DNA from 2 places in the Actinomadura keratinilytica genome. Region 2 is predicted to be linked to the other one. Evidence: riboswitches for the same ligand, from Rfam matches in the RefSeq annotation. Region 2 holds a riboswitch; the other holds the start of a gene.

Region 1 (7,218 bases), on a different contig from region 2:
AGGGGGCGCCGCAGAAGCGTCCCCGAGCGGCGCGGCAGGCGTAGCGGGAAGATCCGCCGACCCGTGCGGAGCCGCCCCTTCGGGCTCGGCGGCCGGTTCGGGCCGCGGGTAGGCGGGCGGCGTGTACGCGCCGACCGCCTCGGACGACGGCACGTCCACGGCGAGAGCGTCCGCGGTCGAAAAGTCCGCAGCCGGAACGTCCGCGGCGGGCGCGTCAGCGGCGGGCGCGGCCGCCGCGGGGGAGGCGGTGCGACGCCCGACCCGCGGGGGCCGCGGGTCGCCCTCGGCGATCTGCCGGACGAACCAGGAGGGCAGCCGGCCCTCGATCGGCGGCGCCGCGTCCGGCGCGTCCGGCGCGGGCGCGTCGATCGCCAGCCACCAGCCCGGGTGCGGCCAGCTCTGCGCCAGGTCGGCGAACGTCAGCCGCAGGAAGTGCCGGTAGGCGGGCCCGAGGCAGGCGCGCATCGCGTCGGGCGAGGTGTAGGCCAGCACGTGGGTGCGGCCGTCCTCCTCCCGGGTCGGCCACGTCGGCTGCGCCTGGCCGGCGAGCACGTCGTCGATGAGCTCGGGGGGCACGGGGATCACCAGCTCGCTGTCGGCGAGCAGGCGGAAGTACCCCTCATGGTCTCCGGCCCGCACTGTCTCGTCCAGTCGGCGCTCCAGTTCCGACGTGGGTCGCCACGCGTCGGCCACGGTCGCCTCCCCCTGTTTCATGCCGCGCTGTCCCTGCTGTCTCCGGCGCCGTCTCCGGTCCGGGTACGGACCTGCCTACGCTACATGGGCGAACAGGGCGAAAGCGCATCATCTTCCGCGGTTCAGCACACGGCACCGATGGCACTCAGCGCATCCACCAGCCGGTCGACGTGTTCGTCGGTCGTCCCCAGGCCCAGGCTGGCGCGGACCGCCGAGGCCGGGGCGGAGGCGTCGGCGCAACCGCCGGCGCCGGCCGCGCGCGGGGCGTCGGGCCGGTCGGCCAGCAGGTGCCGTACGAATGGATGAGCGCAGAACTTCCCGTCCCGGACGCCGATGCCGTACTCCCCAGACAGCCTAAGCGCCACGTCCCGCGCGTTCCAGCCGTCGACGGTGAAGGACACGATTCCCACGCGCGGATGGCGCTCGCCCCACAGGCTCAGCTGTCGCACCGCGGGAACGCGGGCGAGTCCCTGGCGCAGCCGGGCCAGCAGCCGCTCCTCCTCGGCGACGAGCGCGTCCCACCCGGCGGCGGCCAGCGTCTCGCACGCGGCCGCGAGCGCCACCACGCCCAGCACGTTCGGAGTGCCCGCCTCGTGGCGCTGCTGCGGGTCGGCGGCCCAGCGGGTGCGCTCGCCCACCGACACGGTGGCGCCCCCGCCCTTGAGGTACGGGTCGGCGGCGCGCAGCCAGTCGGCCCGCCCCGCCAGCACGCCCGCCCCGAACGGCGCGTACAGCTTGTGCCCGGAGAACGCGACGTAGTCCAGGCCGAGCGCGGTCATGTCCAGCGGCCGGTGCGGGACGAGCTGGGCGGCGTCCACGGCGATGCGGGCGCCGCGCCGCCGCGCCGCCTCCGCCAGCTCGGCGACCGGCCACAGCTCGCCGGTGACGTTGGACGCCGCCGTGACCACCAGCACCCGCGGGCCCTGCGGCGCGGCGGCCAGCGCCCGGTCGGCGGCGGCGACCGCCCCGGCCGGGGACGCGGGTGCGGGCAGCCGCACCGCCCGCCGCCACGGCAGCAGCGTGGCATGGTGCTCGGTCTCGAACACCACGACGGTGGTGCGCGGCGGCAGCGCGTGCGCCAGCAGGTTCATCGCGTCGGTGGTGTTGCGGGTGAACACGACCGACGCCCGCTCCCAGGCGCCGATGAAGGACCGCACGGTCTCCCGCGCGCGCTCGTAGGCGGCCGTGGTCGCCTGGGAGGCGTACCCGGCGCCGCGGTGCACGCTGCTGTAGTACGGCAGCGCCCGCGTGACGGCGTCGTGCACCGCCTCAAGACACGGCGCGCTGGCGGCGTAGTCGAAGTTGGCGTACGGGACGTGGCGCCCGTCCTCCAGCGGTACCGGCGCGTCCGCGCCGACGATCCGCGGAAGTCGAGTCGGCGCGGACGCCGTCGGCTGCATCCAAGAAGAGGGAGCGAAGGGACGGGGGGACGTCGTGACAGCGGACATGGGTGCGACCTCCTTCGGGATCCAGGGATCCCGGGAGGCGTCCGCGGGATCCGCGCTTGCCGGACGCGGTGTGCGACTCCGGCCGGGTCCTCACCCGGGGCACCCCATCGCGGACGAAGGGTTGCCGGCCAGCAAGCCGGGGCTTCGCGCTGGCGCTCATGACCTTGTGCGGAAGTATAGGCGGATGTCGACGGTGATCACACGGGAGGATGCGATGCGGTACGGGACGGCCGGGAGGCTGGCCCAGGGGTTCGCGCTGCTGGCCGCGGCCGGGACGCTGGCGGGCTGCGGGCTGTCCGGCGGCAACACCGGCCAGGTCTGCGCCGACACCAGGGAGGCGTTCCGGCAGTACGTCTCCCAGGTGCGGGCCGTGCCGGCGAACGACCCGGCGCAGTGGAAGCAGGTCACCGACCGGTTCGCCGGACGCGTCGACGGGTTGGCCCGCCAGGCCGAGGACGAGAAGCTGAAAAACGCGCTCAAGACCGAGGCGAACCGCCTGCGCGGCGCCGCCGCCGGCGTGGGCTCCGGTGACGCGGCGCAGCTCAACGCCGTGATGACCGACGCCCCCGACCGCATCGGCGCGGCCTGCGACTGACCGCGGGGCGGGAGAACGGCGGAGGGGCCCGGCGAGATGCTCGCCGGGCCCCTCTCACGTTCACGCCGGAACCCGCCGCGGGGCGGCCGGGGGCGCGCCGGTCGGGTGCTAGCCCTCCGGTCGGGGCGGAGTGCCGCTTCCGCCGTCGCCCCCGCTTCCGCCGTCGCCGGCGCCCCCGCCGTCGCCTCCGCCGGAGCCGCCGTCACCGCCGTTCCCGTTGCCGGTGCCGCCGCCGGGCAGCTGCGGCGTCGTCTCCCGGGGGGTGCCCGCCGGCTGCCTGCTGGACGGCCGGTCCGCGCGTTCCGGAACGGACTGCCGCACCCCTCCCTGCCCGCGCGTCGTCGGCGCGTCGTTCTGCCGCCCGTACGGCTCGCCCACGTAGGAGCCGGGGGACATCGACGGGGAGCCGAACCCCTTGGGCGTGAGGTTCTTGAGGTTCACCGCGCGGCTGACGTAGGAGTTCCAGATCTGCGCGGGCAGCTGCCCGCCGTACACCCCGTACCCGGGGATGCTCAGCGGCTTGCCGTCGCTGCGGAACATCGCCACCGACGTCGCCAGCTGCGGGATGAACCCGTTGAACCAGATCGCCCGGCCCGCGTCGGTGGTGCCGGTCTTGCCCGCCACGTCGCGGCCGTCGGCGAGCTGGGCGTTGCGGCCGGTGCCCGCCTGCACCACGCGCTGCATCGCGTACGTGGCGTCCCGCGCGACCTGCGCGCTGAACACCCGCGCGCCCTTCTCGGAGAAGCGGGTGGTCTTGCCGGTGTTGTCGGTGACCGACTTCACCACGTAGGGGGTGCGGTGCACGCCCTCGGCGGCGAACGTCGCGTAGACCCCCGCCTGCTGCACGGGGTGCACGGAGATCGTGCCCAGCGGGAAGGTCGGGTACTTGTTGGCGCCGTTGGCGGTCAGCTGCGACTTGGGGATGCCCATCTTCTCGGCCATCTTGGTGACCTTGTCCAGGCCGACCTTCTGCCCCAGGTTGACGTAGGCGGTGTTGACCGAGTTCTGCGTGGACGTGACCAGGTTGATCGTGCCGTAGCTGCGGTTGCCGTCGTTGTGGATCGCCGTGCCGTTGTAGTACTGCGGGGAGCTGCCGTCCACGTAGGTGTTCAGGCTCAGCCCGCTGTCGAGCGCGGCGGCCAGCACGATCGGCTTGAACCCGGACCCGGCCTGCGCCCAGTCGCTGAACGCGCTGCTGAGGGCCTCCTCCAGGTAGCCGCGCCCGCCGTAGAACGCCACCACCTGCCCGGTCTCGGGGTCCACCGAGACCAGCCCGGTGCGGATCTGCTTGCTCATCCCCTTCGGGAGGCTGCCGCGCACCGCCTGCTGGGCGGCGTCCATCAGCTCCTTGTCGAACGTCGTGGTGATCTTCAGGCCGCTGCGGTTGATCTCGTCCTCGGTGTAGCCGCGCCGCTCGGTCAGCTCGCGCTTGGCGATGTTGACCATGTAGCCCTTCTGGCCGCCGAGGATGTCGGTGACCTTCTGCTTGATCGGCTGCGGGAACGTCATGCGCGCGGCGTCGGCCGAGGAGATGGCGCCGTCGCGGACCATGTTGTTCAGCACGGCGCGCCAGCGGCTCTCGGCGTAGGCGCGGGTGGAGCCCGACGGCTCGGCGAAGTTGCTGGGCTGCTGGATCGCCGCCGCCAGGTAGGCGCCCTCGGCCGGGGTGAGCTGCCCGACGTCCTTGCCGTAGTACGCCCGCGCCGCGGCCTGCACGCCGTAGGCGTCGCGGCCGAAGTAGATGGTGTTGAGGTACTGCTCCAGGATCCAGTCCTTGGACTTCTCCCGGCCCACCTTCAACGAGACCATGATCTCTTTGAGCTTGCGGGAGATCGAGCGTTCCTTGCCGATGCCGCCGTAGTAGTTGCGGACCATCTGCTGGGTGATGGTGGACCCGCCCTGCAGCTGCTCACCGGAGACCGTGGACCAGAAGGCGCGCAGCGTGCCCGGAATCGACACCCCGGGGTCGTCGTAGAAGCTGCGGTTCTCCGCCGCGATCACCGCGTCGCGCACGCCCTTGGGGATGGTGTCGAGCCGGACCGCGTCGCGGTTCACGCCGGTCTTGGCGATCGGGGTCTTGCCGTCGGAGTACAGGAACGTCGGCCCCTGCGCGACCGCCTCCTCCTGAGGGGACGGCACCGGCGTCAGCAGGTACGCCACACCGAACGCGGCGACGGCCAGGCCGACGAGGCCCAGCACCGCGAAGAGCACCCGCCGCCCTACGCGCGCCGCCTTGCCGCGCGGCTTCTTGTGCTTCTTCTTCGCGTCCATACCCCCCTTCCGCGCCTTCTTCGTCGTGTCCGCCGGAGGCTTCGCCGCCGCGGGCTCCTGCTTCTGCGCGGCGGCCGCCTTGTCGGCCCCAGCATCCCCGACGCCCTTGGATGCGGTCTCGTTCTTGTCCTTAGCGTCGCCGGAACCAGACGCGCTGTTGGTGCGGGCGGACGCCGCGGCCTCGCCGTCCGTACCGGCGCTGGTGCCTGCCCCGGTGGAGGGGGCCGCCGGTGCGGGCGGGTCGATGACGGTGAGGTCGGGTGTCGTGGCGGCCGCTCCCGCGCTCTGCTCGGCCTTGCCGGTGTCGCTCGTGCCGGCGGCGGGGGACGTCGCGGTGTCCGCGGCCTTCTGGGTGCCCGCGGCGCTGCTCGCGGCCATGCTCTCGGCGGCGTCCGCGGTGGTGTCGGCGTCCGCGCGGTCACCCGGGTTCGCGTCGTCGCCGGCGTCGGCGGCGGTGTCCGCGTCCGTACCGGCGCTGGTGCCTGCCCCGGTGGTCGGAGCCGCCGGTGCGGGCGGGTCGATGACGGTGAGGTCGGGTGTCGTGGCGGCCGCTCCCGCGCTCTGCTCGGCCTCGCTCGCGTCGCCGGAGGACGGGCCGTCGTCCGCCTCAGCCGCGGTGCCCGCCCTTGAACCCGTGCCCGTGCCTGAGCCCTTGCCTGCGGCCGGGGCCGCGGCGGCGCCGGGGCCGTCGCCCGCATCGGGGGCGGTGTCCGCCTGCGCGCCCTTGCCCGTGCCGGAGTCGGCGTCCGCTTCCGCTGCGGTGCCCGCCTCCGGGCCCGTGTCAGGGACCGCGCCGGTGTCCGGCTCGTCGTTTGTGTCCGAGTCGGCGCCCGCGTCCGCGTCCGTGTCCGTGTCTGCCGGGCCGCCGGTGTCCGTGACGCCGCTCAGCTCCACCGTGGTGCCCGGGTCGGCGCTACCGGGCTCGGACGCGGTGTCCTCGTCCGCCGGGGTGCCGGGGGTGGCCGCCGCGTCGTCTTCTTCATCGGGGACGGACCGGGACGCGGCCTTGTCCGCGGCGTCGTCGTCCGGAGGCTCGCCCTCGTCCCGTGTATCGCGCTCGGCCGCGGCCCGGGGCGTTTCGCCGTCCGCGGGAACGGCCTTGTCGGCCGTGAGGTCGTCGCCGAGGTCGCCCTGGCTCGGCCCGGCGGGCTCGGTGCCCCCCGGGCGCCTTTCGGTGTCGCTCACTTGCCCCCCGTGATGATTTCGTTACAAACGATACCGGAGGGGAGTGATTCATTACGGCCGGTCACTGTGCACTCCCGTTGGCTGTCTCACTACAACGACGATCAAGCGGTGCGGAGGGTTGTCCGAGGCCGCCTGACGTGGTTATTGACACATTTCACCGGCGGCGACAAAGCAACGGCGGGGCGCCCCTCCGGGGTGCCCCGCCGTTCGCGCGTCCCGCGCCGTGCGGTCCGCCGCGCTATGCCGTCGCGCGCCGTCTCACCGAAGGGTCACTTGGGAACCGTGCCGAGGATGTCGACGACGAACACCGTGGTGTCGTCGCCCTTGATCCCGGCCGACGGATTGCCGTCCTTGCCGTACCCCTGGTCCGGCGGCAGGACCAGCAGGACCCGGCTGCCGACCTTCTGGCCCTGCAGCCCCTTGAAGAAGCCCTTCATGCCCTCGGTGGTGCTGAGCGGGAACATGGCGGGCGAGCCCTTGCTCCAGCTGTTGTCGAACTCCTTGCCGTCCCGCCAGATCACGCCCTTGTAGTTGACGAACACCGTGTCGTCCTTGGTGGTCTGCGGGCCGGTGCCCTCGATGAGGGTCTTGACCTGCATCTTCTTGGGCGGGTCGGTCTTGGGCACGGTGAGCTTGGGCCCCTTGCCCGCCTCCATGGCGCCCACCGACGGCAGGTCCTTGTCGTCCAGCGGCTTGGCGGTGCCCTTGGCCTCGGCGTTCTTGGGGTAGACGGCGAGGACGTCCACCACGAAGACCACCGAGTCGTTCTCGCCGAGCCCCATCTGCGCCGCGGACTCGCCGAAGCCCTCCTTCGGCGGGACCTGCAGCACCACGCGGCTGCCCGCGGTCTGCCCGACCAGGCCCTTGTCCAGCCCCTTGACCTCGGTCTTGCCGATCGGCATCGGCACCACCTGCTGGCCGGCGGGCAGCTTGAAGGACGACTGCAGCTCCTTGCTGGTGCTCTCGTTGACCTTGTCGCCGGTGCCCTTGGCCCACTGGTAGAAGACGAACTTGACCAGCGCGGTG
Region 2 (7,218 bases):
GCGAGGATGTCGTCGATGGGCTGGCCGAAGTCCAGCGCCCGGCAGCCGAACTCGATCAGGCGCAGCTGGTTGGGGCCGAACCCGGGGCGGCGCCGCAGTCCGAGCATCCAGGGATGGCGCAGCAGCATGGCCCGCTGCCGCCCGGCCAGCAGGGTGACGTCGGCGCGCCAGTCGCCGGAGGGGCGTTCGGGCAGCTCCATCTCGCCGAGGACGCGGTCGACCATCAGCTCGATCAGGTCGGAGCGGCTCGGGACGTACCGGTACAGCGACATGGCGCCCGTGCCGATCTCGGCGGCGATCCTGCGCATGGACGCCGCGTCCAGCCCCTCGGCGTCGGCGATCCGTACGGCCGCCTCGGTGATCTGCGCCCTGCTGTAGGCGGGTCGCGGCCCCCGGGGCGGGCGTTCGGGCAGCATCCAGATGTTCACGTGATCGGTGTCCGCCACCGTCCCACCTCCCGCTGGAAAGCCTACGGGCATGCGAAGAGGGGCGGCTCCGCGGGGAACCGCCCCTCTACCGAGTCGTGCGGACCGGACTCAGAAGTCCATGCCGCCGCCGTCGGGCATGCCCGCCGGGGCCTTCTCCTTCTCCGGCTTCTCGGCGATGACGGCCTCGGTGGTCAGGAACAGCGCCGCGATGGACGAGGCGTTCTGCAGCGCCGACCGGGTCACCTTGGCCGGGTCGATGATGCCCGCCTCGAACATGTTGACGTACTCGCCGGTCGCGGCGTTGAGGCCCTGGCCCGGCTCGATCGAGCGGACCTTCTCGACCACGACGCCGCCCTCGAGGCCGGCGTTGACCGCGATCTGCTTGAGCGGCTCCTCCAGGGCGCGCTTGACGATGTTGGCGCCGGTGGCCTCGTCGCCGTTCAGCTCCAGCTTGTCGAACGCCTTGGCGCCGGCCTGCAGCAGCGCCACGCCACCGCCGGGGACGATGCCCTCCTCGACGGCCGCCTTGGCGTTGCGGACGGCGTCCTCGATGCGGTGCTTGCGCTCCTTCAGCTCGACCTCGGTGGCCGCACCGGCCTTGATGACCGCCACGCCGCCGGCCAGCTTGGCCAGCCGCTCCTGCAGCTTCTCGCGGTCGTAGTCGGAGTCGGTGTTGTCGATCTCGACGCGGATCTGGTTGACCCGGCCCGCGATCTCGTTGGCGTCACCGGCACCGTCGACGATCGTGGTCTCCTCCTTGGAGACGACGACCTTGCGGGCGCGGCCCAGCATGTCGATGGTGGTGTTCTCCAGCTTCAGGCCGACGTCCTCGCTGATGACCTGGCCGCCGGTCAGGGTGGCGATGTCGCCGAGCATGGCCTTGCGGCGGTCGCCGAAGCCGGGGGCCTTGACCGCCACCGACTTGAAGATGCCGCGGATCTTGTTGACGATCAGGGTGGCCAGGGCCTCGCCCTCGACGTCCTCGGCGATCAGCAGCAGCGGCTTGCCGGCCTGCATGACCGCCTCCAGGACCGGCAGCAGGTCCTTGTTGGCCGACACCTTCCCCTGGACGATCAGGATGTACGGGTCCTCCAGGACCGCTTCCATCCGCTCGGGGTCGGTCACGAAGTAGTGCGAGATGTAGCCCTTGTCGAAGCGCATACCCTCGGTGAGCTCCAGCTCCAGGCCGAAGGTCTGGCTCTCCTCGACGGTGATGACGCCTTCCTTGCCGACCTTGTCCATCGCCTCGGCGATCATCTCGCCGATCTGGGTGTCACCCGCGGAGATGGAGGCGGTGGAGGCGATCTGCTCCTTGGTCTCGACGTCCTTGGCCAGCTTGGACAGCTCCTCGCTGACCCGCTCGACCGCGGCCTCGATGCCGCGCTTGAGCGACATCGGGTTGGCACCGGCCGCGACGTTGCGCAGCCCCTCGCGCACCAGCGCCTGGGCGAGCACGGTGGCGGTGGTGGTGCCGTCGCCGGCGACGTCGTCGGTCTTCTTGGCGACCTCCTTGACCAGCTCGGCGCCGATCTTCTCCCAGGGGTCCTCCAGCTCGATCTCCTTGGCGATCGAGACGCCGTCGTTGGTGATCGTGGGGGCGCCCCACTTCTTCTCCAGCACGACGTTGCGGCCCTTGGGGCCAAGGGTGACCTTGACGGCGTCCGCGAGCTGGTTCATACCGCGCTCGAGGCCGCGCCGGGCATCCTCGTCGAACGAGATCATCTTTGCAGCCATAGGCTCCAGTCCTCCCGGAACAGGGTGGCCTTACGGATCGAGCCGATGCCCGCGACGGACGACCTGCCCGACGGCTGCCATTCCGCCGCCGGAGGCATGGCCTCATCGCCCCGACCCACACTGTGGGATTGTCACTCTCCACAGCAGAGTGCCAATGTTGTGTTTAGCACTCTACCTGTCCGAGTGCAAGCGGCCGACCTTCCCCCCGGCCGTACCCCGTTCACCTGCCCAGACACCATCTGACCTGCGAAAATATCGCTGCCGACGGTCGGGGCGGGGGCGCGGAGGGGGCCGTCGGCCGCCCGTCGCGGCGCGTTCGCGCAACGCTGAGCAAGGGCCGCGCGGGGCGGGGAGAGGCCGCGTCCGCCCCGCGCGCAGGCGGGCCGGAACCGCTCTCAGGACGAAAGGCGGTAGTGGCCGGTCTCGGGGGCGCGCAGCAGCGGCAGGACCTCTTCCTCCAGGCGCCGGGAGATGCGCAGCCCGTATCGCGTCTCCAGGCGGTCGCGGGCGCGTACGAAACGGGCCGCGGCGTCCTCCAGGGTCTGCGGGACGGTCTGCACTCCGAGCGGGCCCAGCAGGAATCGCGTCATCTTCAGCAGTTCGCCGCGGACGCGGTCGGACATTCCGTGGCGGCGCTTGCCGGCCAGCGACAGCGCCCAGTCCCAGAAGTGCGCGTCGATCGCGGGAAGGGTGTCGGGACCGACCCGCCACGGCGGGTTCCAGCTGCGCGGCATCTCCGGGAAGAGCAGATCGACCTTGACGGGGCCTGGGAAGATCAGCAGGTGGCTCGCGCAGTCGCCGAGCGGATCCCATTGGGCGGCCAGCGGCCCGTAGGGGGCGAGCATGCCCGGCAGGACGGCGGCGACCTCGGCGAAGTCGTCGACGGTGACGTGGAAGTCCCAGTCCGACAACTCGGTGGCGTTCCCGCGCGCCCGGGAGCCGACCAGGGTCACCTTGCGGACCATGGGGTGGCCTTCCACCGTCCGCGCGACGTCCTGCGCTATGCCCATGAAAGGCCAGTACCCGATGGCGATGGGGAAGAAGCCGGTTTTCGCGCCTTGTCCCGCGTGCGGCAAAAAGCGACCCGCGCCCGGGAGCGCCGGGCGCGGGTCGTCGTCGGTGCCGTCAGCCGCCGGCGACGGCGGGGATGATGGAGATCTGCGCGCCCTCGGGGGTCGGGGTGTCCAGGCCCTCGGCGAACCGGACGTCCTCGTCGCCCACGTACACGTTGACGAAGCGGCGGATCTTTCCGTTGTCGTCCAGGATGCGGGCGGCGATGCCGGAGTAGTTGGCCTCCAGGTCGGCCACGACCGCGCGCAGCGTGGCGCCCTCGGCCTTGACCTCCGCCTCGCCGCCGGTGTAGTTCCGCAGGATCGTCGGGATCCGGACGGACACGGTGCTCATGCTGGCTCCTCGAAGTGCTCGTACGACGGGTCGGGCGGCCGCCGGGGACGCGCGGCCGCGGCGGTGTCCGGTCAGGCCAGGCCCGCGGCGCGGAACGCCTCCAGGGAGGGGGCGATGTTCGCGGTCGGCGCGACGACGGGGGCGACGGCGTCCAGGGTCTTCAGCCCGTCCCCGGAGTTGATGATCACGGTTTCCGCCTCGGGGTCGAGGGCGCCGGACTCGGCCAGCTTGCGCAGGGTGGCGACGGTGACGCCGCCCGCGGTCTCGCCGAAGATGCCCTCGGTGCGGGCCAGCAGCCGGATGCCCTCGACGACCTGCTCGTCGGTGACGTCCTCGACCGCGCCGCCGGTGCGGCGCGCCACGTCCAGCACGTACGGGCCGTCGGCGGGGTTGCCGATGGCCAGCGACTTGGCGATGGTGTCGGGCTTGACCGGCCGGACGACGTCGTGGCCCTGCTTGAACGCGGCCGCCACCGGCGCGCACCCGGCGGCCTGGGCGCCGAACACCCGGTACGGCCTGTCCTCGACCAGGCCGAGCTTGACGAGCTCCTGGAACGCCTTGTCGATCTTGGTGAGCTGGGAGCCGGAGGCCACCGGGACCACGATCTGGTCGGGCAGCCGCCAGCCGAGCTGCTCGGCGATCTCGTAGCCGAGGGTCTTGGAGCCCTCGGCGTAGTAGGGGCGGACGTTGACGTTGACGAAGGCCCAGTCGTCCTGCTCGCCGGCGATCTCGGAGGCCAGCCGGTTGACGTCGTCGTAGTTGCCGTCGACGGTGACGAAGGTGCCGCCGTACACCGCGGTGGTGAGGATCTTCTGCCGCTCCAGGTCGGACGGGACGAACACCGCGCTGCGGATGCCCGCCCGGGCCGCGGCGGCGGCGACCGCGTTGGCCAGGTTGCCGGTGGACGGGCAGGCCAGCACCTTGAAGCCGAGCTCGCGGGCGGCGGCGAGGGCCACCGCGACCACGCGGTCCTTGAACGAGTGGGTGGGGTTGCCGCTGTCGTCCTTGACCCACAGGCGGCGCAGGCCCAGCGCCTCGGCGAGCTGGTCGGCGCGGACCAGGCGGGTCAGGCCGGGCTCGGTGTTGGGGGTGTCGGCGACGTTGGCCGGCACCGGCAGCAGCCGCCGGTAGCGCCAGATGTTGCGCGGCCCGGCCTCGATGTCGGCGCGGGAGACGTCGCCGAAGTCGTAGGAGATCTCCAGCGGGCCGAAACACTCCTCACACGCGTAGTGCGGGCCGAGTTCGCGGGTGTGTCCGCATTCACGGCAGGTGAGGGCGGTCGCGGGTCCCAGATCGACGGCAGGCGTGACAGCCATGTAGCGAGGCCTTTCTCCCCATCTTTCCTGCGCCACCTTGGTCGCAGGCCGGAGTTGGCACCATTTCCTGGCCGGCCTCGCGGGGTCGCGAGCGCGGACGAACCAGGTGGTTGCCGGGGCTTCACAGGGCCGGTCCCTCCACCCCTCTGGATGAGCGTTCTTCAGTTGTCCTGCGGGCCGCCGAGGGCGGCCGGGCATCGCGTGCGTTCCGCACGAAGGGAACGCTCGGTCACCGAACGTTCCGCATGAGCGGTATCACGTCGTATGTGCGACTTTACATGATCTGACCGGTTGTCGGACAGGCGGGTCTCGCGATGTGAGACATTACCCGCCGTCGCGCCGCGTCACCCGTTCCGGCCGGACAGGTCGGGGTCGCTCACGCCGCGCCGCGACTGCGACGTGCGGCCGCTCCGGGCCGGATCCTACGCCGGGGGCTTGCGGCACAGACGTCGCACCGCCTGTGCGCGGCCCGAAAACCGCCGAAAACGCCTTCCCGCGGGTCCCTTTGGAGCGCGCGCTCGCGAACTGAGACGCTGCCCCTATGAGCCAAGTGCTGGTGGCGTCCAACCGCGGACCGGTGTCGTTCTCGCTCGCCGACGACGGCACCCTGGCCCCGCGGCGCGGCGGGGGCGGCCTGGTGGCGGGACTTGCCGCGGTGACGGAAGCCGACCGCGCCCCGGACGGCGGCCAGGCACCGCCGGACGTGCTGTGGGTGTGCGCGGCGCTCGGGGAAGGCGACCGCTCGGCGGCGCGCCGCGCCCCCGGGGGAAGGCTCGACCTGGACGGGCACGACACGGGCGGAGCGGCCGTGCGCATGCTCGACATACCGGCCGCCACGTTCCACCGCGCGTACAACGCCGTGGCCAACTCCACGCTGTGGTTCGTCCACCACCTGCTCTACGACACGCCCCGCGTCCCGCACTTCGACGCACGCGCACGCCGCGACTGGCAGTCCTACGAGGCGTACAACGCGGCGTTCGCCGACGCCCTGGCCGGCGAAGCCGCCCCGGGCGCCAAGGCCGCGGTGCAGGACTACCACCTGTCGCTGGCACCGCGGATGCTGCGCGACCGCCGCCCCGACCTGAGGATCGTGCACTTCTCGCACACGCCGTGGGCGTCCCCCGAGTACTACCGGCTGCTGCCCGACGACATCGGCGCGGCGGTGCTGGACGGCATCCTCGGCGCCGACCACGCCGGCTTCCTCACCGACCGGTGGGCCGCCGCGTTCCTGGACTGCTGCGAGCAGCTGCTGCCGGGCGCCCGGGTCGACCGCGCGGCCCGGACGGTCACCCGCGGCGGCCACGTCACCCGCGTCGGTGTGCACCCGCTCGGCGTCGACGGGGAGCGGCTGCGGGCGCGGGCCGCCGAGCCGGACGTCGCCGAACGCCGCCGGGCGCTGCGCGAGCAGGTCGGCGACCGGAGGCTCATCGTGCGGATCGACCGCACCGAGCCGTCCAAGAACATCGTGCGCGGCCTGGCCGCCTACCGCGAGATGCTGGCCGACCACCCCGAGTGGCACGGCCGCGTGGTGCACCTGGCGTTCGCCTACCCGTCCCGGTACGACCTGCCCGAGTACCGCGAGTACACCGCGGCGGTGCGGCGGCTGGCCGGGCGGATCCGCGACGAGTACGGCACCGCGTCCTGGGACCCGCTGATCCTGCGGGTCGAGGACGACCTCCCGCGCGCGCTCGCCGCCTACCAGGTGGCCGACGTGCTGGTGGTCAACCCGATCCGCGACGGCATGAACCTGGTCGCCAAGGAGGGCCCGGTGGTGTCGGAGCGCGGCTGCGCGCTGGTGCTGTCGCGGGAGGCGGGCGCGGCGGCCGAGCTGGCGGGCGACGCGCTGACGGTCAACCCCTACGACGTGTCGCAGACCGCCGAGGCGCTGCACCAGGCGCTGCTGATGCCGCCCGACCGCCGCGCCGAACGCTGCGCCCGGCTGGCCGCCGCGGCCACCGCGCTGCCGCCGCGGCGCTGGTTCGCCGACCAGCTGGCCGCCCTCGACTGACCCGCCCCGGCACGACGCCGAGGGCGGCCGGGGTGCGGCGGGCGGCGGTCAGATGCCCGGACGGCCGGTGCGGGCCGGTTCGGCGCGGCGTTCGGCCGCCGGGACGGTGGACGGCCAGGACAGCGCGCGCAGCGGCGAGGCGGGCTCGACGATGAGCGGGGCGGGTCCGGTCCGCTCGGTGGTGAGCAGCGACTCGACCGGGTTGGGCTCGTTGCGCGTGCGCCACCGCTCCCGCAGCCGCTGCTTGCTCTGCGACATGCGGCGGTGGGCGCTGACCTTGGCCAGCCTGGCCAGCTGCCCGCGGGTGGGGCGGGGCGCGCCGCTCGGC

The links. A riboswitch is a leader RNA that binds a small molecule or an ion and turns the genes downstream of it on or off. The one in region 2 is predicted to bind S-adenosylmethionine.
Region 1: linked by a shared signal. The riboswitch ahead of ABD879_RS25825 (aminotransferase class V-fold PLP-dependent enzyme) and the one ahead of thrC (threonine synthase) in region 2 are both predicted to bind S-adenosylmethionine.

The regions. Positions count from the first base shown of each region.
Region 1 is NZ_BAABDO010000107.1:15,733-22,950, reverse strand. Features, by position in the region: partial or broken gene ABD879_RS25830 (SseB family protein) at 1-714, opposite strand, end outside; gene ABD879_RS25825 (aminotransferase class V-fold PLP-dependent enzyme) at 816-2,141, opposite strand; SAM riboswitch class IV at 2,189-2,305, opposite strand; gene ABD879_RS25820 (hypothetical protein) at 2,356-2,736, shown strand; gene ABD879_RS25815 (transglycosylase domain-containing protein) at 2,845-6,192, opposite strand; gene ABD879_RS25810 (FKBP-type peptidyl-prolyl cis-trans isomerase) at 6,462-7,218, opposite strand, start outside.
Region 2 is NZ_BAABDO010000045.1:33,764-40,981, reverse strand. Features, by position in the region: gene ABD879_RS16340 (TetR/AcrR family transcriptional regulator) at 1-446, opposite strand, end outside; gene groL (chaperonin GroEL) at 537-2,162, opposite strand; gene ABD879_RS16330 (nucleotidyltransferase domain-containing protein) at 2,558-3,172, opposite strand; gene ABD879_RS16325 (MoaD/ThiS family protein) at 3,288-3,566, opposite strand; gene thrC (threonine synthase) at 3,638-4,882, opposite strand; SAM riboswitch class I at 4,898-5,039, opposite strand; gene ABD879_RS16315 (alpha,alpha-trehalose-phosphate synthase (UDP-forming)) at 5,424-6,890, shown strand; gene ABD879_RS16310 (sulfotransferase family protein) at 6,939-7,218, opposite strand, start outside.